Regions from separate parts of the Mesorhizobium sp. WSM4830 genome, predicted to be linked through region 1. Evidence: riboswitches for the same ligand, from Rfam matches in the RefSeq annotation. Region 1 holds a riboswitch; each other region holds the start of a gene.
What was found. A riboswitch is a leader RNA that binds a small molecule or an ion and turns the genes downstream of it on or off. The one in region 1 is predicted to bind thiamine pyrophosphate.
Positions count from the first base shown of each region.

Region 1 (9,597 bases):
CTCTTCTCGATGTTCTTGGCTTCGATCACCAGCTTGCCGGATTCGGCGGCGTCGCTGGCTGTCATCGTCGCCGCACCCTCGGCGCCGCGATGACCACGAAAGCGCTGGCGCATGGTCTGCAACTCACCGAGCCGGCGCATGTTGCGCTTGCGCCGTGCTGTCACGCCATAGCGCAGCCAGTGCTCCTCGCGCACGATCTGGCGACCGAGCTTGTGCTGCTCGCGCTCTTCCTCCTCCAGCACCGTGTCGCGCCATTCCTCGAAAAAGGCAAAGCCCTTGTCGAGACGGCGGGTCTGGCCGCGGTCGAGCCAGATTGTGGCGCGCGACACGCGCTCGAGAAAACGACGGTCATGCGAGATGACGACCAGTGCCGAGGAGGTGCGGGCAAGCTCCTCCTCCAGCCATTCGATAACCGAAAGGTCAAGATGATTGGTCGGCTCATCGAGGAGGAGAATGTCGGGCTCCGGCGCCATGACGCGGGCGAGGGCGGCGCGCCGCGCCTCGCCGCCGGAGAGGTCGTTCGGCCGCTCCTCGCCGGTCAGGCCGAGATGCTCCATCAGATAGGTGGCGCGGTAGGGATCGTCGGCGGGTCCGAGCCCTGCCTCGACATAGGCGCGGACGGTCGCAAAGCCGTCCATGTCGGGAATTTGCGGCAAGTAGCGCACGGTCGCCGAAGGCTGGCGGAAGACTTCGCCGTCCTGCGGTTCGATCAGCCCGGCGGCAATCTTGAGGAGCGTCGACTTGCCAGAGCCGTTGCGGCCGACCAGGGCGATCTTGTCGCCAGCTGAGGCCGTCAGGGCGGCACCGTCTAGCAGCGGCGTGCCGCCGAAGGTCAGCTTTATCCCGTCGAGATTGAGAAGTGGCGGCGCCATGTCAGCTTTCGGGTAGGGGAAAAGGATGCGCGAGCAGCAGCGCGCGGCCGCTGGCCAGCGCGATTTCCAGCCGGCCCCTGACCTCGTTGGAAATGGTCAGCGACGAGCCGAACGCGACCTCGACATGGTCGAGCGGCCATTTGGCACCGGTGACGCTCAGGCCGGCGAGATCGGAGAAGCCGAGCACCGAAAACAGCGTGCCGTCGGCATAGTCGAAGTCAGTCTTTCCCGGCAGCAAGGGAATGCCTTCCTGCGCGCCGCTGGTCAAAAGCACTTCCGTCCCGCCTTCCGCCAGCCGGACGCTCAGCGCCAGATGCAGGAAGATGTGGTCGGTGCGTTTGCCGCCGAAGGCGCCTGCGAGCACAAGGCTGGTCGCACCGCATTCGAGTGCGGCGGCGATAGCGAGTTCACCGTCGGTCTTGTCTTTTTCGGCGGGAAACACCTGCCGTGGCACGGCGGCCAGATCCTCCGGCAAATCGGCAGGCACCGAATCGAAATCGCCGATCCAGAGTTCCGGCCTGAGGCCCAGCATGCGCGCATGGCCGATGCCGGCATCCGCGGCGATGACGCGCGAGCCTTCGACCTGGCGGTCGAGCAGCGGCGTGCGGATGAGATCGCCGCCAAGCAGGATGGTGAATTTGCTCATATCTCGTGGCCCTTACCAGCCCTGCCCCGGAAACGGAAGATGAAACGGCAGAAGGCTGGGCTTTGGATGTCCGGCAAACTTCCGCTTGCGCAGCACTTCGGCCGGGCCTATGTGTCGCAACGCTCTAACGGGGTGCCGGACGCGATTTTCGCGGACCGGCTGAGAGGCAAGACTGCCAACCCGCTGAACCTGATCCGGTTTGTACCGGCGGAGGGATTAGACGTTTCGGACAGCCCGACGCCTCAATTCCTTTCAACGCGAACGAAGGAGGCGCCGATGCGCGGTTTTTTTCACTCTGTTGTCTCGATTATCCTGCTTGCGGCATCCGCGCTCGCCCTGCCAGGGCAGGCATCGGCACAGGATAAGCTGACCGTCTATACCTATGAAAGCTTCACCGCCGATTGGGGTCCGGGACCCGCTGTGACGAAGGCCTTCGAGGCCGAATGCAGCTGCGTCGTTGAATTCGTCTCGGTCGCCGACGGCGTAGCGCTGCTCAATCGTGTGAAGCTGGAAGGCGCCGCGACCAAGGCCGATATCGTGCTTGGCCTCGATACCAATTTGACCGCCGACGCCAAGGCAACCGGCCTGTTTTCGCCACACGGCGCCGTGTCGGGCGTCAGCGTCCCGGGAGCCTGGAGCGACGATATTTTCGTGCCGTTCGACTATGGCTATTTCGCCGTCGTCTACGATACCGAAAAACTGAAGAGCCCGCCGAAAAGCCTCAGGGAATTGGTCGAGGGCAATGCCGGCGACAAGATCGTCATCCAGGATCCGCGCACCTCTACGCCGGGCCTTGGCCTGCTGTTGTGGGTCAAGTCGGTCTATGGCGACAAGGCGCCCGAAGCCTGGGCCAAGCTCAAGGCGAAGGTGCTGACGGTGACGCCAGGCTGGAGCGAGGCCTACGGCCTGTTCACCAAGGGCGAGGTGCCGATGGTGCTGTCCTACACCACCTCGCCGGCCTACCACATGGTCGCCGAAAACACCGAGCGCTACCAGGCAGCGTCCTTCGAGGAGGGCGAATATCTGCAGATCGAGGTTGCGGGGATCACCACCAAGGGCGCGAAGAACCCGCTGGCGGAAAAGTTCATTGCCTTCATGACCGGACCGAAATTCCAGGATGTCATTCCCGAAACCAACTGGATGTTCCCGGCCGGCAAGACCGACAAGCCGCTCAATCCGGCGTTCGACAAGCTTGTCAAACCGACCAAGACCTTGCTGTTCAGCCCGGAGGAAGTCGCGGCCAACCGCAAGGCCTGGGTCGATGAGTGGCTTGCGGCGATGAGCAAGTAGTCGTGGCGAGCTGATCAAGGTGGTCACTCTACGGCGCCCCCCTCTGTCCTGCCGGACATCTCCCCCACGAGGGGGGAGATTGGCAGCTTCGGCGTCTCGCTCAGTCCTGCAACGTTGGAAATTGGCTAAGGCCGAAGTGACAGCCGATCTCCCCCCTCGTGGGGGAGATGTCCGGCAGGACAGAGGGGGGCGCGAAGGAACGCTGTCCTCGCTAAGAATCTCGAATCGGGCGGTGTAGCGTGCAACGCGCGTCATCAGTGGACTCCCGCGTCACTGCCGGCATCGTCGCGCTCGCAGCCATCGCGCTGCTGATCGGCGGGGCGTTCGCAGGTCTCATCCTGCAAGCCATGCGCGACCCGTCCGGCGCCGGCGCCGCTTTCGATTCCTATCTCTTGCGCGTCGCCCGTTTCACGCTCTGGCAGGCAGTCCTTTCGACCCTGCTCTCCGTTGCACCGGCGCTGTTCGTCGCGCGCGCCCTGTCGCGGCATCCACAGTTTCTCGGGCGAGGCTTTATCCTGCAGCTTTTCGCCCTGCCGCTGGCGCTGCCGGCCATTGTTGCCGCACTCGGTGTCCTGGCGCTCTACGGCCGTGCCGGGTATTTTGCCGGCACGCTGGGCGCGCTAGGCGGCCAGAGCTGGCCCGGCATCTACGGCCTGTCGGGCATCCTCGTTGCCCATGTCTTCTTCAACCTGCCGCTGGCAACGCGGCTGTTCCTGGAAGCATTGCAGACCGTGCCGGCCAACCAATGGCGGCTGGCGAGCCAGCTTGGCATGGGCGCTGCGCCGGCCTTTCGGCTGATCGAATGGCCGCCGCTGCGTGCGGCCCTGCCGGGCATCGCCGGGCTCGTTTTCATGCTGTGCATCACCTCTTTCACCATCGTGCTTACGCTCGGCGGCGGACCCAGCGCGACGACGCTGGAGGTTGCCATCTACCAGGCGCTGCGTTTCGACTTCGACCCGGCGCGGGCGGTGACGCTGACCTTGTTGCAAATTGCGCTGACCTTCGTGGTCGTGCTGGCACTGACACGGCTCGGCGCCAATGTGACCGGCGACGCCAATCTGCCGGTGGCGCCGCGCCGGTATTTTTCAGCCGGTGCGGCCGAGACCGTGCTGAACGCGCTGGTGATCGGGCTGGCATTGCTGTTTGTCGCCGGGCCGATGGCGGCGACGCTGGCAGCCGGGCTTGGCGCCGATCTCGGTCGACTGGCCGGCGAGAGCGCGGTGCGGCAAGCGACGGCGACCAGTGCTGGACTCTCCCTCTTGTCGGCGCTGCTCTCTGTGGCATTGTCGCTGTCGCTGGTCATGGCGCGCCGGGCGCTGGCGCTCACCCGGCGGACAGGCCGGCGGACACTGCTCGAACATCTGGCCGACACCGGTGCGGGGTTCGTCCTGGTGGTGCCGCCCATCGTCATCGGCGCCGGCTGGTTCCTGCTCTTGCGCGCCGTCAGCGATGTCTTTGCGATCGCCCCTGTCATGGTGGTTGCGGTCAATGCGGTGATGGCGATGCCGTTCGCCATCCGCGCCATCCGCCCTGCCTATGACGCGGCGAGCGAACGCCACGAACGGCTCTGTGCACAGCTTGGTATCTCGGGCTGGAACCGGTTGCGGCTGGTCGACTGGCCGTCGCTGCGGCGGCCGCTCGCCACCGGATTCGCTTTCGCCATGGCGCTGTCGCTCGGCGATCTCGGCGTCATTGCGCTGTTCGGCAGCGATTCCGTGCAGACCTTACCCTATCTGCTGCTGGCGCGCATGGGCAGTTACCGCACCGAGGATGCGGCCGGGCTGGCGCTGCTGCTCGGCCTTGTCTGCCTGGCGCTGGTGCTGACCGCGGACTGGCTGGGAAAGAGGGAGAAATCATGATGCCGATCAGCCCGGAACGGTCGATTTCGGTGGAAAAAGGCGCGGCGGTGCGGCTCGACAACGTCTCGTTCAGCTATGGTGAAACGCCGCTCATGTTCGATGTCGATTTCCCGGCGTCGGAGATCACCGCCATCATGGGGCCGAGCGGGTCGGGAAAGTCGACGCTGCTCAATCTGGCGGCCGGTTTCGAGACGCCGCGGTCGGGCCGCGTGCTGATCGGCGGCGCCGACGTCAGCACTGCGCCGCCTTCAGCGCGGCCGGTATCGATGGTGTTCCAGGAAAACAACCTGTTTGCCCATCTGTCCGTCGGGCAGAATGTTGGGCTCGGCCGCTCGCCTTCGCTCAGGCTGAGCGAGGCTGACCGCGCCGCAATCGCCGCAGCGCTGAAGCGCGTCGGCCTTGCCGGCAAGGAAAGCCGGCTGCCGAGCGAACTCTCCGGCGGCGAGCGGCAGCGCGTCGCGCTCGCCCGGGTCCTGGTGCGCGACCGGCCGGTGCTGTTGCTCGATGAGCCGTTCGCTTCGCTCGGACCGGCACTGCGCGACGACATGCTCGACCTGGTGGCCGACGTCCATTCGGAGCAGCGCATGACGGTGCTGTTCGTCACGCACCAGCCGGACGATGCGCGCCGCATCGGCCAAAACATGGTTTTCCTGGATGGTGGCACGGTTGCCGCGACGGGCACCGCCGCCGATTTTTTCGTCGGGGCTGGCCCGGAGGCATTCCGACGCTATATCGGCTCGGGTCCGTTTGCGGCTGGATCACGAGATGTTGCCCGGAAGCGGACATAATTTATGGTCAAACCGGCGGAAGGCGAAGCGGCGCTTGCTTGCCATGGTCGAGGTAGTGTGGCTAGGTCCCCAGGAGCTGGTCCGGCCTAGACCGTGATTTGGCCTTGCTGCCTCGTATCTGTCGGACGCACGAAGGACGCCGTAGCACTTGATTTTGCGCGTGATGCTTTCCGGAAATCGCGCCCGATTTTCGCGATCACGTCCCAGGACTTGAAAGGAAGCCGATCTGCCGACCGGCATCGACAATCGGAGAGTGAAACCGCTGGCGCGCTTTCTGGCGCTGGCCGGTCTTGCCTTGGCGCTGGCAAGCTGCCAGATGTTCACGCCTCCCGACGTGCAGGAATCGGGCTTCCAGCCCTCCGACAAGCCGATCACGGTCGACAATGTCGCCGCCAACAGCAAGCTCGCCCAACTGGCGAAGGCGCAGCACCCGCGCATCCTTGCCACCTATGGCGGTGAGTATTCCGACCCCAAGCTCGAGCGCATGGTGGCCAAGATCGTCGGCAGACTGACCGTGGTGTCGGCCAACCCGACCCAGACCTACCGCATCACCATCCTCAACTCGCCCAACGTCAATGCCTTCGCGCTGCCGGGCGGCTATCTCTACATCACCCGCGGCCTGCTGGCGTTGGCCAATGATTCAGCCGAGCTTGCCGCCGTCATTGCGCATGAAATGGGCCACGTTACGGCCAACCACGGCCTGCAGCGCCAGCAGTTGGAGGCCGAAGAGGGGTTGGCGACCAAGGTCGTTTCTGACGTGCTCGGCGACAACCCGACGGCCAAGGCGGCGCTGATCCGCGGCAAGCTGAGGCTGGCCCAGTTCTCGCGCAATCAAGAGCTGGAGGCCGATGCCATCGGCATCAAGTCGATCGGCGAAGCCGGTTTCGATCCCTACGCCGCCGGCCGCTTCCTGCAGTCGATGTCGGCCTATACCGATTTCCGCTCGATCAGCGGCGCCACCGACGCCAGCCTCGACTTCCTGGCGACGCACCCCAACACGCCGCAGCGTATCGATCTCGCGCAGCGCCACGCCCGCCAGTTCGGCGCGCCCGGTGTCGGGTCGCGCGACCGCGATTCATTTCTTGCCGGCGTAGACGGGCTGCTTTACGGCGACACGCCGGAGGAAGGCTATGTGCGCGGTGAAACCTTCCTGCATCCTGGCCTCGGCGTGTCGTTCTCGGTGCCTAACGGCTTCATCATCGACAATTCGGCGGCGGCGGTGACGGCGACAGGCCCGGGCGACATGGCAATCCGCTTTGACGGCGTGTCGATCGACAAGGACCGCTCGCTGACCGACTACATCCGCAGCGGCTGGGTCGCCGGCCTCGACGACAGCAGCGTTCGCCAGGAAACGATCAACGGCAACGAAGCGGCAACCGCGCATGCCAGCGCCGATGGCTGGCAATTCGACATTGCGGTGATCCGCGCCGGCGGCCAGGTCTACCGCTTGCTGACCGCTGCACCGTCAGCCAGCACCTCGCTGAGCACGGTGGCGCGCTCGGTCAGCGGCTCGTTCCGCATCCTGAGTGCTGCCGAGAAGGCAGCGCTGAAGCCGCTGCGTATCCGCATCGTCACGGTGCAGCCCGGCCAGACAATGGGCTCGCTGGCCGCACAGATGGTCGGCGTCGACCGCAAGCTGGATTTGTTCAGGGTACTGAACGCGCTGTCGCCGGGTGCCGCGGTTTCAGCCGGCGACAAGGTCAAGATCGTCACCGACAAATAGCAGCCGACGCGATTCAGGCTGCGAGAAATTCCGGATTCTGCTTCACCAGCGCCGCCTTGAGCTTTTCCATGGCGCGCGCCTCGATCTGGCGGACACGTTCCTTGGAGATGCCGAGCGTCTCGCCGAGCGCTTCGAGCGTCGCGCCCTCGTCGCTTAGCCGGCGCTCTTCGATAATCCTGAGCTCGCGCGCATTGAGCGCGCCGAGTGCCGTCCTCAGCCACACCGAGCGGCGTTCGACGTCGATCGTATCGCCGACGACCTCATCGGGCAGTGGGTCATCCGAAACCAGGAACTCCATCCGCTCGGTTGCGCCCGCGTCGTCGGCAAGCGGCGTATTGAGCGAACTGTCGGGTGCTGAAAGGCGGGAATCCATCATCGCCACATCGGCCTCGGAAACTCCGAGAGCCGCCGACACTTCGCGGTAGAGCGTGGCATTCGACGTCTGCTCGGCGCCGTTTGCCAGGCGGGCGCGCAGGCGCCGCAGGTTGAAGAACAGCGCCTTTTGCGCCGAGCTGGTGCCGCCGCGCACGATCGACCAGTTGCGCAGGATGTAGTCCTGCATCGAGGCCCGGATCCACCAGGTCGCATAGGTCGAGAACCGCACCTCGCGCTCCGGCTCGAAACGGGCCGCTGCCTCCAGCAGCCCGACATGGCCTTCTTGGATCAGGTCGCCCAGCGGAAGGCCGTAGTGGCGAAACCGCGACGCCATGGAAATGACCAGCCGCATATGCGCGACGGTGATGCGGTGCAGCGCGTGCTGGTCATTATTTTCCTTCCAGCGCAGCGCCAGGAGATGCTCTTCGTCACGTTCCAGATAAGGGGCTTTCATCGCCGCGCGAACCATGGTCCGTCCTGCACTGTCTTCCATCATGCCGCGCTCCTGCTTCAGGCGTTGCGGTGCGATCGAATCGTGAGTTGGCGCCGATGGTTGAAATGGCGGCGCCGCGCCCTACAACAGCGAAGAACGTGCCATGCGGGGGAATGTTCCCCCGGACTGTCATGTCGATTGCGCTGTTCCAGGCGATTCGCCACCGGCCTTGACTCAGCTGGATGGCGCCGGGAGATGCTGGTTGAGAATGGGATTTCAAGGGCGCGAGATTTTTGAAATGTAGTTTCTTATTCTGGCATCGCGCATCTGTCATTTTCCGGCACTCGCAATGACGCCGGACATCGGCCAAGGACGGGATCACAGAAAAATGAAATGGCTCAAATCGCTCATTATCGCCGGGACGCTGCAGGTTCTGGCCATCGCCGCCGGTCATACCGGCGCCAATCTCGACCAGATCAAGCAGTCCGGCGTCTTCAAGGTCGGCACGGAAGGAACCTATGCGCCCTTCACCTATCATGATGCTTCCGGCGCGCTGGTCGGCTTCGACGTCGAGATCGCGCGGGCCATCGCCGAGCGCCTCGGCGTCAAAGCCCAGTTCCTCGAAGGCAAATGGGACGGGCTGATCGCCGGTCTCGACGCCAACCGTTACGATGCCGTGATCAACGAGGTCGGCATCACCGAGGCGCGCAAGGCCAAATACGACTTTTCCGATCCCTACATCGCCTCCAAGGCAGTGCTGATCGTGCGTGGCGACAACACCGATATCAAGAGCTTCGCCGACCTCAAGGGCAAGAAGGCGGCGCAGTCGCTGACTTCGAATTTCGGCAAGCTGGCTGAAACCAACGGCGCCGAACTCGTCGGCACCGACGGCTTCGACCAGTCGATCCAGCTGCTTCTCGCCGGCCGCGCCGACGCCACCATCAACGACAGCCTGTCCTTCCTCGACTTCAAGAAGCACAAGCCAGACGCCAATGTGAAGATTGCCGCGCAGGAAGAAAACGCCGACTATTCCGGCGTCATCGTGCGCAAGGGCGATCCGGAACTGGTGGCCGCCATCAATAAGGCGCTGGCCGACATCAAGGCCGACGGCACCTACCAGAAAATCGCCGACACCTATTTCGGCCAGGACGTTTCGAAGTAAAACGGCTTTCTCGTGTGGGCCGAACGCCGGCCCGCGTCGTTCATATCGCGGCGAGCTGTCTTTTGACGGCCCGCCGCTTTCGCGTGATATGAGCGACGGCAATCTGGCAAGGAGGAGCCTTCGTGCCGCACTGGCTGCAATTGATGCTGGAATCCCTGCCTACGCTGCTGTGGGCTGCACTGATCTTCACGGTGCCGTTGACGCTGCTGTCGTTTGCATTCGGTCTTGTCCTCGGCCTAGTCGTGGCACTTGTCCGGCTGTTCGGTCCCAAACCGCTGGTCGCCGTGGTCCGCTTCTACGTCTGGATCTTCCGCGGCACGCCGCTTCTCGTGCAACTGTTCCTTATTTTCTACGGCCTGCCATCGGTCGGCATCCTGCTCGACGCCTTTCCGGCAGCACTGATCGGCTTCACCTTGAACATCGGTGCCTATTCGTCGGAAATCATCCGC
Region 1 is NZ_JBVVQI010000037.1:14,355-23,951, forward strand. Features, by position in the region: gene AC0L2Y_RS30090 (ABC-F family ATP-binding cassette domain-containing protein) at 1-872, opposite strand, end outside; gene AC0L2Y_RS30095 (thiamine diphosphokinase) at 874-1,518, opposite strand; TPP riboswitch at 1,637-1,751, shown strand; gene thiB (thiamine ABC transporter substrate binding subunit) at 1,795-2,808, shown strand; gene thiP (thiamine/thiamine pyrophosphate ABC transporter permease) at 3,066-4,667, shown strand; gene thiQ (thiamine ABC transporter ATP-binding protein) at 4,664-5,455, shown strand; gene AC0L2Y_RS30115 (M48 family metalloprotease) at 5,709-7,178, shown strand; gene AC0L2Y_RS30120 (RNA polymerase factor sigma-32) at 7,192-8,049, opposite strand; gene AC0L2Y_RS30125 (amino acid ABC transporter substrate-binding protein) at 8,375-9,148, shown strand; gene AC0L2Y_RS30130 (ABC transporter permease subunit) at 9,271-9,597, shown strand, end outside.

Region 2 (9,597 bases), on a different contig from region 1:
GGCGAGTGATGCTCTTTTGCGTAATTTCGCAGTCCGCATTCAGTGTCAGGTGCGACTCGCAGATTGTTTCGGTCGCGTGGGCGGAATTCGTCTTGATACTACAAGCGAGGTCGACAGAGGCCGAATTTGATTGTCGAAAGAACGCTGGCCGTTATTCGTAACTCAAGGCCGCTGAAGGACGAGCCGGAGTTCGGCTACACTTTCCCGGCAGGTGTGGCGACCGCGCAAGTGGACGAGCTGGTCACCGACGGGCCGGGCGCCTCGACGCCGCCCTCGATGCCGCAAAGATGGCTGGGCGGAATCGCATTCATCTGGTCAGCGAGAGGTCAGGCTTTGGCGTCTGCCAACTCTGATAGGCGCGCGCTACACCTTGGGTTTCCGCTTTGCGGGGCCTTTCCTAGGCGGTGTTTTTGCAGTGCGTCTGCGGCCAAGACCGCTCGCCTTAGCCAGAGCAGACCGCTTGGCTGCATAGCTAGGGGCCACCATGGGGTAGTCCCAGGCCAATCTCCACTTGGCTCTGTACTCGTCAGGTGTCATGCCCAGCAAACCCAGGTGACGCTTCATAGACTTGAATTTCCGCCCATTCTCGAGACTTACGATATAGTCGGGAAATATCGACTTCTTCGGATTTATGGCCGGAGTAGATACTGGCGGTGGTGCCGCGACGGGCTGAACTAGAGCCGACAACGCAGAATTGACGCCAGCAATCAGCGCCGGCAAATCCGCTACCGGCATTGCGTTGTTCTGGACATAGGCCGCGACGATGCCCGCTGTCAGCCCTAAAAGACCAGTGCTCGTCTGCTCAGTTGCTTCGTCCATCAAGCTCAGGCCCCTGATTCGTCACTCGTTCCTATTCGGGAACTTTCACCAACGCAAATGCTAATGACCAATATATTCGTTCTGGGCGCGCATTCACGCAAGGCTCTCTCTGCCCGGCCAGAGCAAGTTGACAAGGTTTTCATGGAGACAACCGCGTCCAATCACGCTCGCGCGGCCCGAGCTGCATTTTCACGCTAGCCGGAAGTCCGCAGCGACTCATTTGTGAGTTGGCAAGGCGGCAGTGTTCTGACGTTGTCAATGAGCCGTGTTTGGCCGAGCCACGCGGCTGCGAGCAGGCGGACCGGCCGATCGATGCTTGTTGCTATCGGTTGCAGATCTGCTTCGCCACGGAGTTCCAGGTACTCGACCTCGCGATAGCCTGCGGACAGGATCGCTGCACGCGCTTGGGCAAGCGCTGGCAGGACGGGAGAGCCGTTCGAGAGCCCCTCCGCAGTATCGAGCAGGACCGATGCCAGCCTTGGGGCAATGGCCCGCTCCGCTGGCGAGAGCCGAACATTGCGCGATGACAAAGCGAGACCATCGGGTTCCCGGACTGTCGGACAGGGGACGATGGTAATTGGCATATCCAGGTCCCGGACCATGCGAGTGATGAGTAGAAGCTGCTGGAAGTCCTTCTCTCCGAAAAAGGCGAAATCAGCGCCGGTCTGCAAAAAGAGCTTTGCAACGACGGTCGCCACCCCATCGAAATGACCAGGCCGGAACGCACCGCATAGGCCTTCGCCGACGCCGGACACGGACACGGTCGTGGTGAAGCCGTCAGGATACATCTCAGTCGCATGCGGAACATAGAGCAGGTGTGCGCCCAACGGAGTGAGCTTTGCAGCGTCTTCCTTTTCGGTGCGGGGATAAGCGGCAAGATCCGCGGCATTGTTGAACTGCTTGGGATTGACGAACAGCGTCACGATCACACGATCGGCCTTCTGAAGCGCAGAACGCACGAGACTCAAATGTCCTTCATGCAAGGCTCCCATCGTGGGCACCACGGCGATAGTGGCACCTGAACGGCGCCATCCCGCCACGAAGGCACGAAGTTCGGCAACGGTGCGGACAATCGGCACGCTCATGCAACATCTCCGGCCTTCGGCTCATCGGCGAAAAGATGTTCGGCCGCTGGAAAGCGCCCTTCCCGCACATCAGCCGCGTAGGCAGCGATGGCAGCTTCGACCTCTGAGCCCAGTTCGGCATAGCGCTTGACGAATTTCGGCCGAAAACCAGTGAACATGCCCAGGATGTCGTCGATCACAAGGATCTGACCATCGCAGGCGTCTGAGGCACCGATGCCGATCGTGGGAATTGTGGCTCTCTCGGTTATTCTCCGTGCGAGCGGCTCCGTGACCTTTTCCAGCACTATGCTGAACGCCCCGGCCTCGGCAACAGCAATGGCGTCGCGAAAAATCCTGTCGCCGTCTACGCCCCTGCCCTGGACTTTATAGCCCCCGAACACATTGACCGATTGCGGCGTCAGCCCGACGTGGGCCATGATGGGAATTCCGCGAGCAGTGAGAAAGCGGATTGTCTCGGCAATGCTCTCGCCGCCCTCCAGCTTGACGGCGGCGCATCCGGTTTCCGCCATGAGCCGCGCGCCGTTGCGAAAGGCCTGTTCGGGGCCTTCTTCATAGGAGCCGAATGGCATGTCAACGACCATCAACGCGCGCTCAAGACCGCGTCGCACGGCCTTGCCATGCATGATCATCATGTCGAGCGTGACGCCGAGGGTCGAGGGCAGACCGTGAAGCACCATGCCGACACTGTCGCCGACCAGCACGACGTCGCAATATCTGTCGACGAGCTGCGCAATGGGTGTGGTGTAGGCGGTCAAGCAGACGACCGGATCCTTGCCCTTGCTGGCCGCGATGTCCGGCGGCGTCGACGCCTTCGTTTCTACCGCCACACTCATCGGCACATTTCCCCTACGTCAGGTTTAAGCGGTCAACGGTTTTGCATAGTTTTGTGCAGGTGCGAAGGCCAAAATCAAACAGCAAAGTGGCTGCATTGCGAAGCGCTTCAAACCAAGGGCTAGAGGCCCCCATTTTCCTGCTTCGGCCGAGTTTCGCAGTACCCTTGTTGTGATTGTTTTTAACAATCAGCGTGGTGGTGGTCTCAAGGGGTGTGCTTCAGCTCGTACGAGTTTGACTGCCGCAACAGCGTGATTCACGTTCAGAATCGATCTCAGGTCACAAGGCGTACCGAGATGCATTGTGGCGAAAAACTAGGCAATGACTGAACACGAGGCCAAAGCTGTAAGGCGACGCATAAAAGCCGGCGACCGCCGTGCTATCGCCGCGGAACTGATTTGGTCGCTGTGGACGCTTATTTCCATGGGAACATCATTGCGCTGGCGCTCCGTCCACATTGCCTGAGGTGATTGTCCCCCGCCTGAAGGCGTGGCCGAGACAGCCGACGGTCGCGCAGTGACCCACGATCGCTGGCGGCGCGACGATCACTTTCCGGCCGAGCCATGCAGACGGATCACCGCCGCGGATCGGTTTTCGGAAAAGTCGGCTTGCAGCATCAATTTTCATGAGGTAGAATCGTTTTTCATAAGATTTGGCTCAGTCGCACCAAAATTCGATGAAAGGATCCCCTTTTCATGCCTGTGGCGCAGAAGCACCAATTTTCAGGTCCTGTTATCGTTTTTCAGGAAATCCGCCTTCCGGAGATGGTGACCCCGGCCGGGTACAGCGCCCTGATCGGAGCTTACGAGCTCGCCGTGCCCTTGCCCCGGACCCTGTCGGCCACTGGCGAGCATCATCGCATTACCGAACGGGATGGCTGGCGGATCATGACGCCCCGCCATGCCCCACATCCAACACTCGAAGGCCATCTGACCTTCGCGCTCAAGTACGAGGGGCTCGACCTTGCCGTCCTCAAACGGCTGTTCCAGGTGACCGGTCCCGCACCGATCGAGGCGCTCGTCCGTGAAAGCCCCACAGGCAGTTATGCCCGCCGCATCTGGTTTCTATCTGAATGGCTGACGGGCACACGTCTCGATCTGCCGGACGCGGCGGCCGGACGATACGTTCCGGTTGTCGATCCCGAGCTGCAGTGGCCCGGATCCGAGAAGACCGCTTCGCGCTACCGCATAAAGGACAATCTCCCCGGCACGCCTGAGTTCTGCCCCCTGGTGTTCCGAACCAAGACTCTCGAAAAATTCATTGGCCTTGAACTGCCGCGGCGCGCGGAGGCAATCGTGGCGGACGTGCCGCGCGACCTCCTTGCTCGGACCGCCGCCTTTCTTTTGCTCAAAGACTCGCGATCAAGCTATGCGATCGAGGGCGAGCGCCCGCCGCAAGATCGCATCCAGCGCTGGGGCCGCGCCATCGGCGAAGCCGGCCGCTGGCCGATCGATCGCGATGAGCTGCTACGTCTGCAAAAAATTGTACTTGGCGACGCCCGTTTCGTAAGACTTGGCTTCCGAAAAGAAGGAGGTTTCGTCGGTGAGCATGACCGAGACAACGGCACGCCCCTGCCCGATCACATCAGCGCTCGGCCCGAGGACCTGCCGCGGCTAATCGATGGAATGGCGGCCTTCGATCAGGGCCCCGCGCAAAACCTTGATGCGGTCATAGCCGCCGCAATCCTCGCCTTCGGCTTTGTCTACATCCACCCGTTCGAGGACGGAAACGGCCGCATTCACCGCTACCTAATCCACCACGTCCTTGCCACGCGCGGCTTCAATCCGCCGGGAGTGGTCTTTCCCGTCTCGGCCGCGATCCTGGACCAGATCAACGAGTACAGGGGCGTGCTCGAGAGCTATTCGCAGCGCCTTCTGCCGTGGGTGGAATGGGAACCGACGCCGCAATTCAACGTCCGGGTGCTGAATGACACCGGTGATTTCTACCGGTTCTTCGATGCGACCCCGCACGCCGAATTCCTCTATGCCTGCGTTCAGCGGACGATCGAACGGGACCTTCCCGAGGAAACCGCGTTTCTGCAGCGCTACGCCCAATTTCGGCAGCAGGTGGACGCCTTTATCGACATGCCCGAGCGGTTGGCCGCCCTGCTCTTCCGTTTCCTTCACCAGAATGGTGGCCATCTGTCGAACCGCGAGCGCGAAAAGGAATTCTCCGCGCTGACCAGTGACGAGGCAGGAAGAATCGAGGCGATCTACGCGCAAACCTTTGGTTCCCATTGAGGCGGATCGATTTTTAGTCCGACAGTTTGCGATTCCTTGTCCCTGTCTTCATCTCCCACGCTTGACTTGTCGCCGAGACATGCGCGATTTTTTCCGCACGGTCTGACCAGCCGCCGATCAGCCGCGGCCAGAACGCGCTTGACAAACCGGAGACGTCCCGTCCAACCTGACGCATTCACCAGGGGAGTCCCGGCAAGGGGCTGAGATACTGCTTGCTTTCGCGGCGCAGTGACCCGTTGAACCTGATCCAGTTCATACTGGCGTAGGGACGGTGCAAGCGCTTTGCGGGAGTTTACGCCCGAGGTCCTGTTTCGGCAGGTCGACAGAAGCGTCTCATCCTTCCGTCACAGAACTGGGTCTCCAATGCATGAGCAAAGGAGCCTCAAGATGAATGCCCTCACTCCCGCCGTCTCGACGGGACCGCTGCCCGCCTCGCGGAAAATCCACAAACCCGGTGCCATCCACCCGCAGATCAGGGTGCCGATGCGCGAAATCTCCGTCCATCCAACGGCCGGCGAGCCGCCCGTCACCGTCTACGATCCGTCCGGCCCCTATACCGACCAGACTGTCGAAACCAGCATCGAGAAGGGTCTTGCCCGGCTTCGTCACGAATGGATCACGGCGCGCGGTGACGTCGAGGCCTATGAGGGCCGCCATGTCCGGCCGGAAGACAATGGATTCGTCACGGGCGAACGCCTGACACCGGAGTTTCCAGTCCGAAACCGGCCCCTGAGGGCCAAGGCAGGCAAGGCCGTGACCCAGCTTGCCTATGCGCGTGCCGGCATCATCACGCCTGAAATGGAGTTCGTCGCCATCCGCGAGAACCTCGGCCGCGAGATCCTGCGCGGCAAGCTCGAGCGCGACGGCGAAGCCTTCGGCGCGGCGATCCCCGATTTCGTCACGCCGGAATTCGTGCGCGAGGAGGTGGCGCGCGGACGCGCGATCATTCCCGCCAACATCAACCATCCCGAAAGCGAGCCGATGATCATCGGCCGCAATTTCCTGGTGAAGATCAACGCCAATATCGGCAATTCGGCGGTCACCTCCTCGATGGCCGAAGAGGTGGAAAAGATGGTGTGGGCGATCCGCTGGGGCGCCGATACGGTGATGGACCTGTCGACCGGCCGCAACATCCACAACATCCGCGACTGGATCGTGCGCAATGCGCCGGTGCCGATCGGCACGGTGCCGCTCTACCAAGCGCTGGAGAAGGTGGGCGGCATTGCCGAGGACCTGACCTGGGAGGTCTACCGCGACACGCTGATCGAACAGGCCGAACAGGGCGTCGACTATTTCACCATCCACGCCGGCGTGCGGTTGCACTACATCCCGCTGACCGTCGACCGGGTCACGGGCATCGTCTCGCGCGGCGGCTCGATCATGGCCAAATGGTGCTTGCACCATCACCGGGAAAGCTTCCTTTACGAGCGTTTCGCGGAGATCTGCGACATCTGCCGGGCCTATGACGTGTCCTTTTCGCTCGGCGACGGGCTCCGTCCGGGCTCGATCGCCGATGCCAACGACGCGGCGCAATTCGCCGAGCTGGAAACGTTGGGCGAGCTGACGCAGATCGCATGGGCGAAGGATTGCCAGGTGATGATCGAGGGGCCTGGCCACGTGCCGATGCACAAGATCAAGCAGAACATGGACAAGCAGCTCGCTGTCTGCGGGGAGGCGCCGTTCTATACGCTTGGACCGCTGACGACCGACATTGCGCCGGGCTACGATCACATCACCTCCGGCATCGGCGCGGCGATGATCGGCTGGTTCGGCACCGCCATGCTCTGCTACGTCACGCCGAAGGAACATCTCGGCCTTCCCGACCGCAATGACGTCAAGATTGGCGTGATCACCTACAAGATCGCGGCGCATGCCGCCGACCTCGCGAAGGGCCATCCAGCGGCGAAAGTCCGGGATGACGCCCTTTCCCGCGCGCGCTTCGAGTTCCGCTGGGAAGACCAGTTCAACCTGTCGCTCGATCCCGAAACCGCAAGATCCTTCCACGACCAGACCTTGCCCAAGGAGGCGCACAAGGTGGCGCATTTCTGCTCGATGTGCGGCCCGAAATTCTGTTCCATGCGCATTTCCCATGACATCCGCGCCGAGGCACAGAAGGAGGGCATGGCGGCGATGGCGGCGAGGTACCGGGATGGCGGTGACCTCTACGTGCCGGCGGCAGAGACCGGCGCAGCGCTTATGCCTTTCGCAGGCGCATGAGCGATCATGAGGGTGCTGGTCAAAGGGGCCGGCGTCGCTGGCCTCACCGCAGCTTTCGAGCTCGCTACGCGCGGCGCGGCTGTGACCGTTGCCGAGACAAGGCACAGCCTTGGCGGCAATGCGTCATGGTTCGCCGGCGGCATGCTGGCGCCCTGGTGCGAGCGTGAAAGCGCCGAGCAGTCCGTGCTCGATCTCGGACGCAACGCCGCGGACTGGTGGGATGCGGCGACGCCTGACCAGGTGACGCGGGCCGGAACACTGGTCGTGGCCGCGCCGCGCGATACGGGCGAGCTCGACCGCTTTGCCACCCGCACGTCGGGTTATCGGCGCGTCGATGAAGATGAAATCGCGTTGCTGGAGCCCGACCTCGCCGGCCGCTTCCGCCGTGGGCTGTTCTTCCCCGACGAGGCCCATCTCGATCCACGCCAGGCGATGACGACACTTCATGACAGGCTGGCGGTGATGGGCGTCGAATTCCGCTTCGGCGTCGACGCCCGGCTTGGCTCCGGTTTCGATCGCCAGACCGACTGCACGGGGATAGGCGCGGTCGATGACCGACTGCGCGGCGTTCGCGGCGAGATGCTGATCCTGCGCACGCCCGATGTCTCACTGTCGCGCCCGGTCCGGCTGCTTCATCCACGCTTTCCGCTCTACATGGTGCCGCGCACCGACCACCGTTTCATGATCGGCGCGACCATGATCGAGAGCCGGTCCACCGGACCGGTGACGGCGCGTTCAATGATGGAGCTTTTGGGAGCGGCGTACGCTCTCCACCCGGCATTCGGTGAGGCTGGCGTCATTGAGACCGGCGCCGGTGTTCGCCCGGCCTTTCCGGACAACCTGCCACAAGTCGAGAGCCACGGAAGCACCGTCGCGATCAACGGGCTCTATCGCCACGGTTTTCTCCTCGCCCCAGCCATGGCGCGCCAGGCTGCCGACCTGGTTTTCAATCAAGACGGAACCAAGGAGCTTGCTCATGAAATTGATGGTCAACGGCGAAGCGCATGAGATTGCCGCCACCACGCTGGCCGAGCTGCTTGCCGCACTCGACTATGAAGGCGATTGGCTGGCGACGGCCGTCAACAGCGACCTCGTACACAAAGCCAATCGGGCGGAGTTCCAGTTGAGTGACGGCGACCGGATCGAAATCCTCTCGCCCATGCAGGGAGGCTAGACAATGTTCGAACTTTTCGGAATGCCCCTTCCCTCCCGGCTGCTTCTCGGCACGGCTCAATATCCTTCGCCGGCCATCCTTGCCGACGCCATCAAGGCATCGGGCACCTCGGTGGTGACCGTGTCCCTGCGGCGTGAGATGGCCGGCGGCAGGGCTGGCGAAAAATTCTGGTCGCTGATCCGCGCGCTCGGCACGAGAATCCTCCCCAACACGGCCGGCTGCCACTCCGTCAAGGAAGCGGTCACCACCGCGAAAATGGCGCGCGAGGTCTTCGGCACGAGCTGGATCAAGCTCGAAGTGATCGGCAACCACGACACGCTGCAGCCTGACGTGTTCGGCCTGGTTGAAGCCGCCCGTATCCTGTGCGAGGACGGCTTTTCAGTATTCCCCTATACCACCGACGATCTTGTTGTCGCCGAGCGGCTGCTTGCGGCGGGCTGCAAGGTCCTGATGCCGTGGTGCGCACCAATCGGTTCCGCCATCGGGCCGATCAACATCATGGCGCTACGCTCGATGCGCAGACATTTCCCCGACGTTCCCATGATCGTGGATGCCGGCCTCGGACGGCCGTCGCACGCAGCGACCGTCATGGAACTCGGCTTTGACGCCGTGCTCCTGAACACGGCGGTTGCCAAGGCGGCCGATCCGGTCGGCATGGCGCGAGCATTCGGCAAGGCGATCGAAGCCGGTCGTGAAGCCTACGGTTCGGGGCTGCTCGAGCCGCGCGAGGTCGCAGTTCCGTCGACGCCGGCAATCGGCAGGGCAGTTTTTTCATGAAGCTCGATCCCTTCTACCTGATCGTCGACAGCGCTGCCTGGATCGAGCGGCTAGCGCCGCTTGGCGTCAGGCTGGTGCAACTGCGCATCAAGACCACAGATGAGGTCAGGTTGCGCACCGAAATCCGGAAGGCGAAGGCCCTGTGCGCCGAGCACCAGTGCCAGCTCATCGTCAACGATCATTGGCGCTTGGCAATCGAGGAGGGCTGCGACTTCGTGCATCTCGGCCAGGAAGATCTGCAGACCGCCGACCTTTCAAGGATACGGTCAGCCGGTGTCAGGCTCGGGTTGAGCACGCATGATCATGTCGAGCTGGCAACCGCCATTTTTGCCGATCCCGACTATGTTGCGCTGGGTCCGATCTATCCCACCATCTTGAAGAAAATGAAGTGGGCACCGCAAGGGCTAGAGCGAATCAGCGAGTGGAAGCGGCGGGTGGCGCCAATCCCATTAAT
Region 2 is NZ_JBVVQI010000001.1:513,244-522,840, reverse strand. Features, by position in the region: gene AC0L2Y_RS02630 (Ros/MucR family transcriptional regulator) at 364-819, opposite strand; gene panC (pantoate--beta-alanine ligase) at 1,014-1,904, opposite strand; gene panB (3-methyl-2-oxobutanoate hydroxymethyltransferase) at 1,901-2,737, opposite strand; gene AC0L2Y_RS02615 (Fic family protein) at 3,431-4,975, shown strand; TPP riboswitch at 5,146-5,262, shown strand; gene thiC (phosphomethylpyrimidine synthase ThiC) at 5,363-7,192, shown strand; gene thiO (glycine oxidase ThiO) at 7,199-8,200, shown strand; gene thiS (sulfur carrier protein ThiS) at 8,169-8,366, shown strand; gene AC0L2Y_RS02595 (thiazole synthase) at 8,370-9,143, shown strand; gene AC0L2Y_RS02590 (thiamine phosphate synthase) at 9,140-9,597, shown strand, end outside.
Region 2: linked by a shared signal. The riboswitch ahead of thiC (phosphomethylpyrimidine synthase ThiC) and the one ahead of thiB (thiamine ABC transporter substrate binding subunit) in region 1 are both predicted to bind thiamine pyrophosphate.

Region 3 (9,597 bases), on a different contig from region 1:
CGGCGAACGCTTCGGTTTCCGGCCATGATGAGATCGTCGACGATTCTCGGCTTGGGTCATCATGCGCCGTCGCGCAAGGTCGAGAATCCGGAAATCGAAATCCGTCTCGGGCTTGAGCCCGGCTGGATCGAGCAGCGGACCGGGATACGCTCGCGCTTCTGGGCAACGGACCAAGACACGTTGTCGGGTCTTGCCGCGCATGCCGGCGAGATGGCGCTGGCGAATGCCGGCATCGACCGCCGCGACATCGGTCTTTTGCTGCTTGCCACCTCGACACCCGATCACCTCTTGCCGCCAAGCGCGCCGCTGGTCGCACATCGCCTGGGACTAGGCCGTGCCGGCGCGATCGATCTGACCGGCGCCTGCGCCGGCTTCATCTATGCGCTGATGTTCGCCGACGGCTTCACCCGCGTTCAAGGCAAAACGACCCTGGTCATCGCCGCCAACATCCTCAGCCGCCGCATCAATCCGGCGGAGCGCGCCAGCGCCGTGCTGTTTGCCGATGCCGCAGGCGCCGTGGTGATCGGTCCGTGCGACGACCCCGATCGGGGCATTCTCGGCGCCTCTGTGAATTCGGATGGCTCGCGCTACGGGCTGATCCAGATTCCCGCCGGCGGAAGCAACACGCCGTTCCATGGCGACCTAGACCTGGCGCAGACCCGGATGACAATGAGTGACGGCCGCGCAGTGTTCAGCAAGGCCGTGGACATGATGACGGCCTGCTCGCAGGACGCGCTCACTTCTGCCCGAATGCTGCCGCGAGACATTGTTCGTTTCGTGCCGCATCAGGCCAATGCTCGGATTTTCGATGTGGTCGGGAGGAACCTCGGAATAGCGGATCAGGCAATCGTCAAGACGGTCGCCGAGTACGGCAACTCTTCCGCCGCGACGATCCCGCTCTCGCTGTCGCTCGCCCATCGGACGCAGCCGTTTCGGGCGGGCGAAAAGATTCTCCTTGCGGCGGCCGGTGCCGGCCTCACCGGAGGCGCCCTCATCCTAGGAATCTAGCGGTACGACGGCCATGAACAGGATTGGTCACGAATGACACTACCAACACGGCCCAATACGAAAAAATATGCGCCGGCAAGTTACATGGGCGCTGGCTCGGTGAACGAGAGCGATCACCCTGCAGACGATTTCTTGTCGAGCAGGACGATCGGTGAGGCTACCTTGCTGGGCGAGGAGGGGTTAGCGCCAGTTCAGGAGAGCGGAGGTATCCGAGCTCATGCGCGCCCTCCTCATTGCGATGAAGTCATCCTAATCGATATGTCGGCCCTTCTGATCCATTGATCAACATCTAACGGTAGTAGGGCAGCCTTGAATTGAATAAGCGGTCCCTCGAAGGCGTCAACCGTCATGCAGTCCGAAAAAAATACTCATCTGCCTGTCTCAACAACGCTCGCTCCATTTCGAAACCAGGTGTTTCGCTCGATCTGGACGGCCACACAAATATCCAGCCTCGGGTGGCTCGTGCAAACGGTCGCTATCAGTTGGCTGATGGCCACGATTTCCGCTTCGGATCTGATGGTTGCACTCGTGCAGGCCGCATCGACCTTACCGGTGTTCTTCCTCTCGATCTTGGCCGGAGCCATCGCTGACAACTTCAGCCGCCGATGGGTGATGTTTGCGGGGCACTGCCTGATCGCATTGGCATCAACGACGCTGATGATTTCCGTGGGTCTGGGATTTGCCGGTCCCTGGCTAATTCTAGGATTAGGGTTCCTGGCCGGCTGCGGCTTTGCCTTGAATGATCCGGCCTGGCACGCTTCTGTTGGCGATATCCTTCACAAGCGCGACATCCCGGCTGCGGTGACGCTTATGTCTGTCGGATACAACATTGTGCGCAGCGTTGGTCCGGCTTTGGGGGGCGTGGTCTTGGCATTTTTTGGACCGCTGGCCGCTTTCGCGTTGGCAGCGCTGAGCGATCTGGCACCGCTAACCGCAATATGGCGCACTAGATGGAATGTTCGCACGTCACCTCTCCCTCGTGAGCGAATGACGATGGCAATTCATGACGGACTGCGCTTCACCGTCATGTCCTTGGAAATCAGGGCAGCGATTGCCCGTGCAACCCTTTTCGGGTTGGCTAGCATCTCCATCCTTGCGCTGCTCCCGCTAGTCGTCCGGGATCAGCTGAAGAGCGGGCCAATCATCTACGGCATCTTGCTGGCCGGCTTCGGCATGGGTGCTTTCATTGCCGGCATGAGCAATAGCTTTCTAAGGCGGATCACGTCTCAAGACAGGCTGGTGTCGTTTGCCTCCGTTGCTTGTGCAGCATGTTGCCTTTCCCTTGCACTCACATCGTCAGTCGCTGTGGCGGCCATTTCGCTGGCACTTGGTGGCGCGGGTTGGCTTATCACCTGGACGGGCATTGACGTGTCGGTGCAGCTGGCCAGCCCAAGGTGGGTCGTTGGCCGCACACTGTCGATCTACTACGCCTTGAGCGCAGGCGGGATGGCGGCCGGCAGCTGGATCTGGGGTACTGTCGCACAGAACTACTCGCTAGGCTGGGCTTTGGAGGGTGCCGCAGGCGCTCTTTTGCTCGTTGCAGCTGCGGGAATATTGTTGCCGGTCCGTCCATGGGAAGAAACGGATCAGGAGAGTTCGGATTTTCACCCGCCGGAGCTGGCACTCGAGTTGAAGCCTAGGAGTGGCCCCATAGTGGTCAAGGTCGAGTATCTTATATCCGAAGAGAATATCGAGACCTTTCTGGGCTACATGCGCACAAGGCGCCATGTTCAGAGCCGTGCCGGTGCGCGAAACTGGACACTCCAGCGCAATCTTCAAACGCCTTCGATTTGGACAGAGACATTCCGCACGCCAACCTGGATGGACTTTCTTCGCCTGAATCATCGGCTCACGGCAGCGGATAAGGAAGTCGGCCAGCGTCTCCTGGCACTGCATGATGGAGAGCGTCCTCCGCAAACAGTGCTTTCGATCGAACGAACCACTGAGGCAGCTCGTACCCGTGCCTCAACAATCGTTTCTCGTCCTCCCAGGTGACGTGATCACGAAGGCGATCGCATCGTGCATTGGGATCTGCCGCGCCGGTCGACTTCGAGCAGCGCGAAGACCGCATCGCCAGTAGGCGAGGCAATGCGTCCGGCGCTCTCTTGCGAATACCCATGCCGCCGCGGGCCCTTGAGGGCGGGGGCAGGAACGGTCGGTTCTGGGCCATCTTCGAGGCGGCGCTCGACGGCAAGAAGGAGGGCATGGGTCTCGAACGCTGGTGCGCGGCCTGCGCACAAGCCGATCAGCATCACCTTCGACGTGCGCTTCAGCCAGCGCTTTGCGGCTCAGAGACCTGCAGGAGGATCTGACCCGCTATCAGCTGGCGCTGGGCCAGCCAGAACCAGGCCCGTTCGAGGACATGATCAAGCATTTCGAATTGCAGCCTGACGAGAGCACTTCGCCCTTCGTGACAGAGCGATCATCGGCAACCTTCGGAAATTTGCCGATAGCGAGGCGTCGTCGTCAACAGAACATTTCGGACGAAGGCCGCCAAGGGACGTGCTACGTCCACGCAAATAGGCGAGATCCGTTGCCGTCTCGGTGTTCGTCTCGACGGCATGCGTCGCAGCGAGGAGTTCGGCTGATTTCAATGAGCGGCGGCGTGGTGCGTCGACCCTCCTCGATCGTTCTTTCGTAACCCTCTCTTCGCCCTGCAAGCGGAAGCGCACCAATGCGGCTCATGTCATCCACTGCCTAGGTAATCCATCGCGTTCAGAGGTCGCGTTTCGGCGCCATTTCCCCCGGCTCGCCTCTTGGCGAGGCTTGGCGTGGTCGCGCTGGATAACACGCCGGCCCCATCCGTCCGGCTCCGTGTCGGCGATCGCGCTATGGGATCCGTCGCCGGTCTTCCGATGGAATTGAGGGCCTGTGACGATGGCAGACCCGGTTCGATCGAGAAGCCTTCCGCTGCTGTCAGCCAGCCTGCATCGTATTCAAACGCAGCGCACTCGGGCGCGCCCTGCTGGTCATAGCGCAACGTGCCCAGAGGCGTCGCTTCGTCGGCTGACAGCGAACAAATGCTGACGGTATCGAACGAAAGTGTCACATATCGAACATACGAACCATGTCCGAAACATCTGTTTTTCGTGCTCAGCGTGACCCCCAAAAGCAAAAAAGAAGAGAGCACGACGAAGTTTCGCCGGGCATTTAAGTGTCAGCGCGAGCTACCTCTTCAGTATGGCACGTCGCTTGCTGCTCTGCATCGAACGCCGACGCCCAACCCACAAATAGCAGAGATGAATAATGGCGATTTGTTCAGAAGTGCTGAATCTAACTGAGTGGCTGAACAGCAGTGTGGAAGCGCAGCGGGGCAAAGCAATAGGCGTCCTGCCTTTCTTTGAGCCTGACACAGGTCGAATCCAACCTTTTTCGGGCAATGCATGACCAAGCATAGTTGTTCTTCCGTAAATCTCCAGTCGTTTGAGCAGTTCGTTTTTGTGCAACAAAAGTTTCAAACGTTCAATTGCGCACTTTTAGCATTCACGAGAACTCATCTTGATGATTATCTTTTAACCTTTGAATGGAGATCCGGAATGAACGTAAGCAGCCTTCTTCTCGGCTCAGTTGCGGCCCTGATCTCCGTTTCCGTCGCTCGCGCGGCGGACCAAGTCTCTGCGCCGGACCCGACCGAATACGTCAAGATCTGCGACGTCTACGGTTCGGGCTACTTCCATATCCCCGACACCGAGACCTGCCTGCGCATCGGCGGCTACATCCGTTACGACGTCGGCCTCGGCGATGTCCGATCCTATGACGGGGCAAGAACCACCGATGGGAGCCCTGGCGAGGCTCGGGGCACCTGGCGAAACAACACGCGTTTCACGTTCAAAACTTGGACGCGCCAGGAGACCGAACTCGGCGCACTGAAGACCTATACTGAAAACCGCGTGAACTTCGGCAACCGCAACGCTCATCCGGGTCCGGACAGCCCTCAGAACTATGGCTTCAACAGCGGCGTCAAGTTGGCTTCCGCCTGGATTCAGCTTGGTGGCCTCCGAGTTGGTAAGGACGAGTCGGCCTTCGACACGTTTACAGGCTACGCCGGGAACGTCCTCAATAACGTACTCGTTCCGTACGGCGACTTCGATACCAACGTGGCCCAGTATTACTTCGATGCCGGCAATGGCTTTTCGGCTCTGGTTTCACTTGAACAAGGGTCGGGTGTAGTCGGTACTATCGACAGCCATGTTCCGCACGTCGTCTTCGGCGTAAAACAGACGCAGGGCTGGGGCGCGATCACCGGCGTAATCGCCCGTGACAGCAACTACGATGCTTTGGCCGGCAAGGTCCGCGTCGATTTCAATGTCACAGATGACCTGTCGCTATTCGGAATGTTCGGCTATGGCTCCATTGGCAATCTCAATGATGACCCAACCAATGCAGTCGCCGCTCACGGTCGCGGCTTCTACAAAACTTGGAGCGGCAACTGGGCTTTCTGGGCCGGCTCCACTTACACACTCAACGAGAAAACTTCGTTCAACCTTCAGGTCTCGGGTGATCAGTTCTGGAACTCTGGTGTGGCTGCAAACGTCGCCTACTTGGTCGTTCCAGGTTTCACAGTCACAGCCGAAGTCGACTACGACCACTACAGCAACTTCGGCGCCGGCGCGGTCGACCATTCCCGCGTGAACTGGACTCACGTCGGCAAAAAGAACAGCCTCGGCGGCATACTCCGATTCCAAAGCTCATTTTAAACAACTCCATCTGGTGTCGGCGCCCCAGCGGATCGCCCGAAGGCGATTTACGCGCAAACCTTCGGTGCCGATTGAAGGCGTAATCATCATAAGGACCGATCTTTAGTTCAACCGTTTGCGACCCCTTATCCCTGTCTTCGTCTCCAACGCCTGGTTTGTCGCCGACATATGGTCTGACCGGCTACCGATCATCGCCTCGGCCCGAATGCGCTTGACAAATCGGCGCCGGCCCGTTCAACCTGAAGCATTCACCAGGGGAGTCCCGGCAAGGGGCTGAGATACTGCTGGCTTTCGCGGCGCAGTGACCCGTTGAACCTGATCCAGTTCATACTGGCGTAGGGACGGTGCAAGCGCTTTGCGGGAGTTTACGCCCGAGGTCCTGTTTCGGCAGGTCAACAGAAGCGTCTTTTCATCCTTCCGGCACAGAACTGGATCTCCAATGCTTGAGCAAAGGAGCCTCAGATGAATGCCCTCACTCCCGCCGTCTCGACGGGACCGTTGCCCGCCTCCCGGAAAATCCACAAGCCCGGTGCCATCCACCCGCAGATCAGGGTGCCGATGCGCGAAATCTCCGTCCATCCGACGGCCGACGAGCCGGCCGTCACCGTCTACGATCCGTCCGGCCCCTACACCGACCCGACCGTCGAAATCAGTATCGAAAAGGGTCTTGCCCGGCTTCGTCACGAATGGATTTCAGCGCGCGGTGATGTCGAGGCTTATGAGGGCCGCCACATCCGGCCGGAGGACAACGGATTTGCGGCGGGCGAGCGCCTGACGCCGGAGTTTCCCATTCGCAGCCGGCCACTCAGGGCCAAGCAGGGCAAGGCGGTGACCCAGCTTGCCTATGCGCGCGCCGGCATCATGACGCCTGAAATGGAGTTCGTCGCCATCCGCGAGAATCTTGGTCGTGAGATGCTGCGCGGCAAGCTTGAGCGCGACGGCGAGGCATTTGGCGCCGCTATCCCCGACTTCGTCACACCGGAATTCGTGCGCGAGGAAGTGGCGCGCGGACGGGCGATCATTCCCGCCAACATCAATCATCCCGAGAGCGAGCCGATGATCATCGGCCGCAATTTCCTGGTCAAGATCAACGCCAATATCGGCAACTCGGCGGTCACCTCCTCGATGGCCGAAGAGGTCGACAAAATGGTCTGGGCGATCCGCTGGGGCGCCGATACGGTGATGGACCTGTCGACCGGCCGCAACATCCACAACATCCGCGACTGGATCGTTCGCAATGCGCCGGTGCCGATCGGCACGGTGCCACTTTACCAGGCGCTGGAAAAGGTTGGTGGCATCGCCGAGGACCTGACCTGGGAGGTCTACCGCGACACGTTGATCGAACAAGCCGAACAGGGTGTCGACTATTTCACCATCCACGCCGGCGTGCGGCTGCATTACATCCCGCTGACCGTCGACCGGGTCACGGGCATCGTCTCGCGCGGTGGCTCGATCATGGCCAAATGGTGCCTGCACCATCACCGCGAAAGCTTCCTCTATGAGCATTTCGAGGAGATCTGCGACATCTGCCGCGCCTATGACGTGTCCTTCTCGCTCGGCGACGGCCTTCGTCCGGGCTCGATCGCCGATGCCAATGATGCGGCGCAATTCGCAGAGCTGGAGACCCTCGGTGAGCTGACGAAGATCGCCTGGGCCAAAGATTGCCAGGTGATGATCGAAGGCCCTGGCCACGTGCCTATGCACAAGATCAAGCAGAACATGGACAAGCAGCTCGCCGTCTGCGGCGAGGCGCCGTTCTATACGCTTGGACCGCTGACGACCGACATCGCGCCGGGCTATGACCACATCACCTCAGGTATCGGCGCTGCCATGATCGGCTGGTTCGGCACAGCCATGCTCTGCTACGTCACGCCGAAGGAACATCTCGGCCTTCCCGATCGAAACGACGTCAAGACCGGCGTGATCACCTACAAGATCGCGGCTCATGCCGCCGACCTGGCTAAGGGGCATCCGGCGGCGAAGGTCAGGGATGATGCCCTTTCGCGCGCTCGCTTCGAGTTCCGCTGGGAGGACCAGTTCAACCTGTCGCTCGATCCGGAAACCGCGCGGTCCTTCCATGACCAGACCTTGCCCAAGGAGGCGCACAAGCTGGCGCATTTCTGCTCGATGTGCGGGCCGAAATTCTGTTCGATGCGCATTTCCCACGACATCCGCGGCGAGGCGCAGAAGGAGGGCATGGCGGCGATGGCGGCGAAATATCGCGAAGGCGGCGATCTCTACGTGTCCGCGGATGAGACCGGCGCATCGTTTATGCCGGAGGCGCATGAGCCGTCATGAGGGTGCTGGTCAAAGGGGCGGGTGTCGCCGGCCTCACCGCTGCCTTCGAGCTCGCCACGCGCGGCGCGGCGGTGACAGTTGCCGAGGTAAGAGATGCCCTCGGCGGCAATGCGTCGTGGTTCGCCGGCGGCATGCTGGCGCCCTGGTGCGAGCGTGAAAGCGCCGAGCAGTCCGTGCTCGATCTCGGACGCAACGCCGCGGACTGGTGGGATGCGGCGACGCCTGACCAGCTCACACGGGCCGGAACAATGGTTGTGGCCGCGCCTCGTGACAACGGCGAACTCGAGCGGTTCGCCAGCCGCACCTCGGGGCAAAAGCGCGTCGATGAAGACGAAATCGCGTTGCTGGAGCCCGACCTCGCCGGCCGCTTCCGTCGTGGATTGCTCTTCCCCGACGAAGCCCATCTCGACCCGCGCCAGGCGATGGCGGCACTGCATGACAGACTGGCAGAGATGGGCGTCGAGTTCCGCTTCGGCGCCGACGCCCGGCTTGGCTCCGGTTTCGATCGCCGGATCGACTGCACGGGGATTGCCGCCGTCGACGACCGACTGCGCGGCGTTCGTGGCGAGATGCTGATCCTGCGCACGCCGGATGTCTCGCTCTCGCGCCCGGTCCGGCTGCTTCATCCGCGCTTTCCGCTCTACGTAGTGCCGCGAACTGACCACCAATTCATGGCCGGCGCGACGATGATCGAGAGCCAGTCCGCTGGACGGGTCACGGCGCGTTCCATGATGGAGCTTTTGAGCGCGACCTATACCCTCCATCCGGCCTTTGGTGAGGCCGAGATCGTTGAAACCGGTGTCGGCGTCCGTCCAGCCTTTCCCGACAATCTGCCGCGTGTCGAAGCACGCGGAAACACCGTCGCGATCAACGGGCTTTATCGCCATGGCTTTCTTCTCGCTCCCGCCATGGCGCGCCAGGCGGCCGAACTCGTCTTCAGTCATGACAAAACCTTGGAGCTCGCCAATGAAACTAATCGTCAACGGCCAAGCGCTTGAGATTGACGCCTCAACGCTGGCCGAACTGCTTGCCGCGCTCGACTACGAAGGCGATTGGCTGGCGACGGCCGTCAACAGCGACCTCGTGCACAAAGCCAACCGGGCGGAGTTCCAGTTGAGCGACGGCGACCGGATCGAAATCCTCTCACCTATGCAGGGAGGCTAGCATGTTCGAGCTTCTCGGGACGACGCTTCCCTCTCGGCTGTTTCTCGGCACGGCTCAATATCCATCGCCCGCCATCCTTGCCGATGCGGTCCAGGCATCGGGCACCTCGGTGGTGACCGTATCCCTGCGGCGTGAGATGGCCGGCGGCAGGGACGGCGAAAAGTTCTGGTCGCTGATCCGCTCGCTTGGCACAAGAATCCTGCCCAACACGGCCGGCTGCCACTCCGTCAAGGAAGCGGTCACAACGGCGAGAATGGCGCGCGAGGTGTTCGCGACGACCTGGATCAAGCTCGAGGTGATCGGCAACCACGACACGCTGCAGCCTGATGTGTTCGGCCTGGTCGAAGCTGCCCGCATCCTGTGCGAGGACGGCTTTTCGGTGTTCCCCTATACCACCGACGACCTTGTTGTCGCCGAGCGGCTGCTGGAG
Region 3 is NZ_JBVVQI010000019.1:48,963-58,559, forward strand. Features, by position in the region: gene AC0L2Y_RS22605 (adenosylmethionine--8-amino-7-oxononanoate transaminase) at 1-28, shown strand, start outside; gene AC0L2Y_RS22610 (beta-ketoacyl-ACP synthase III) at 25-1,008, shown strand; gene AC0L2Y_RS22615 (MFS transporter) at 1,357-3,003, shown strand; gene AC0L2Y_RS22620 (porin) at 4,545-5,705, shown strand; TPP riboswitch at 5,949-6,065, shown strand; gene thiC (phosphomethylpyrimidine synthase ThiC) at 6,168-8,003, shown strand; gene thiO (glycine oxidase ThiO) at 8,000-9,001, shown strand; gene thiS (sulfur carrier protein ThiS) at 8,970-9,167, shown strand; gene AC0L2Y_RS22640 (thiazole synthase) at 9,169-9,597, shown strand, end outside.
Region 3: linked by a shared signal. The riboswitch ahead of thiC (phosphomethylpyrimidine synthase ThiC) and the one ahead of thiB (thiamine ABC transporter substrate binding subunit) in region 1 are both predicted to bind thiamine pyrophosphate.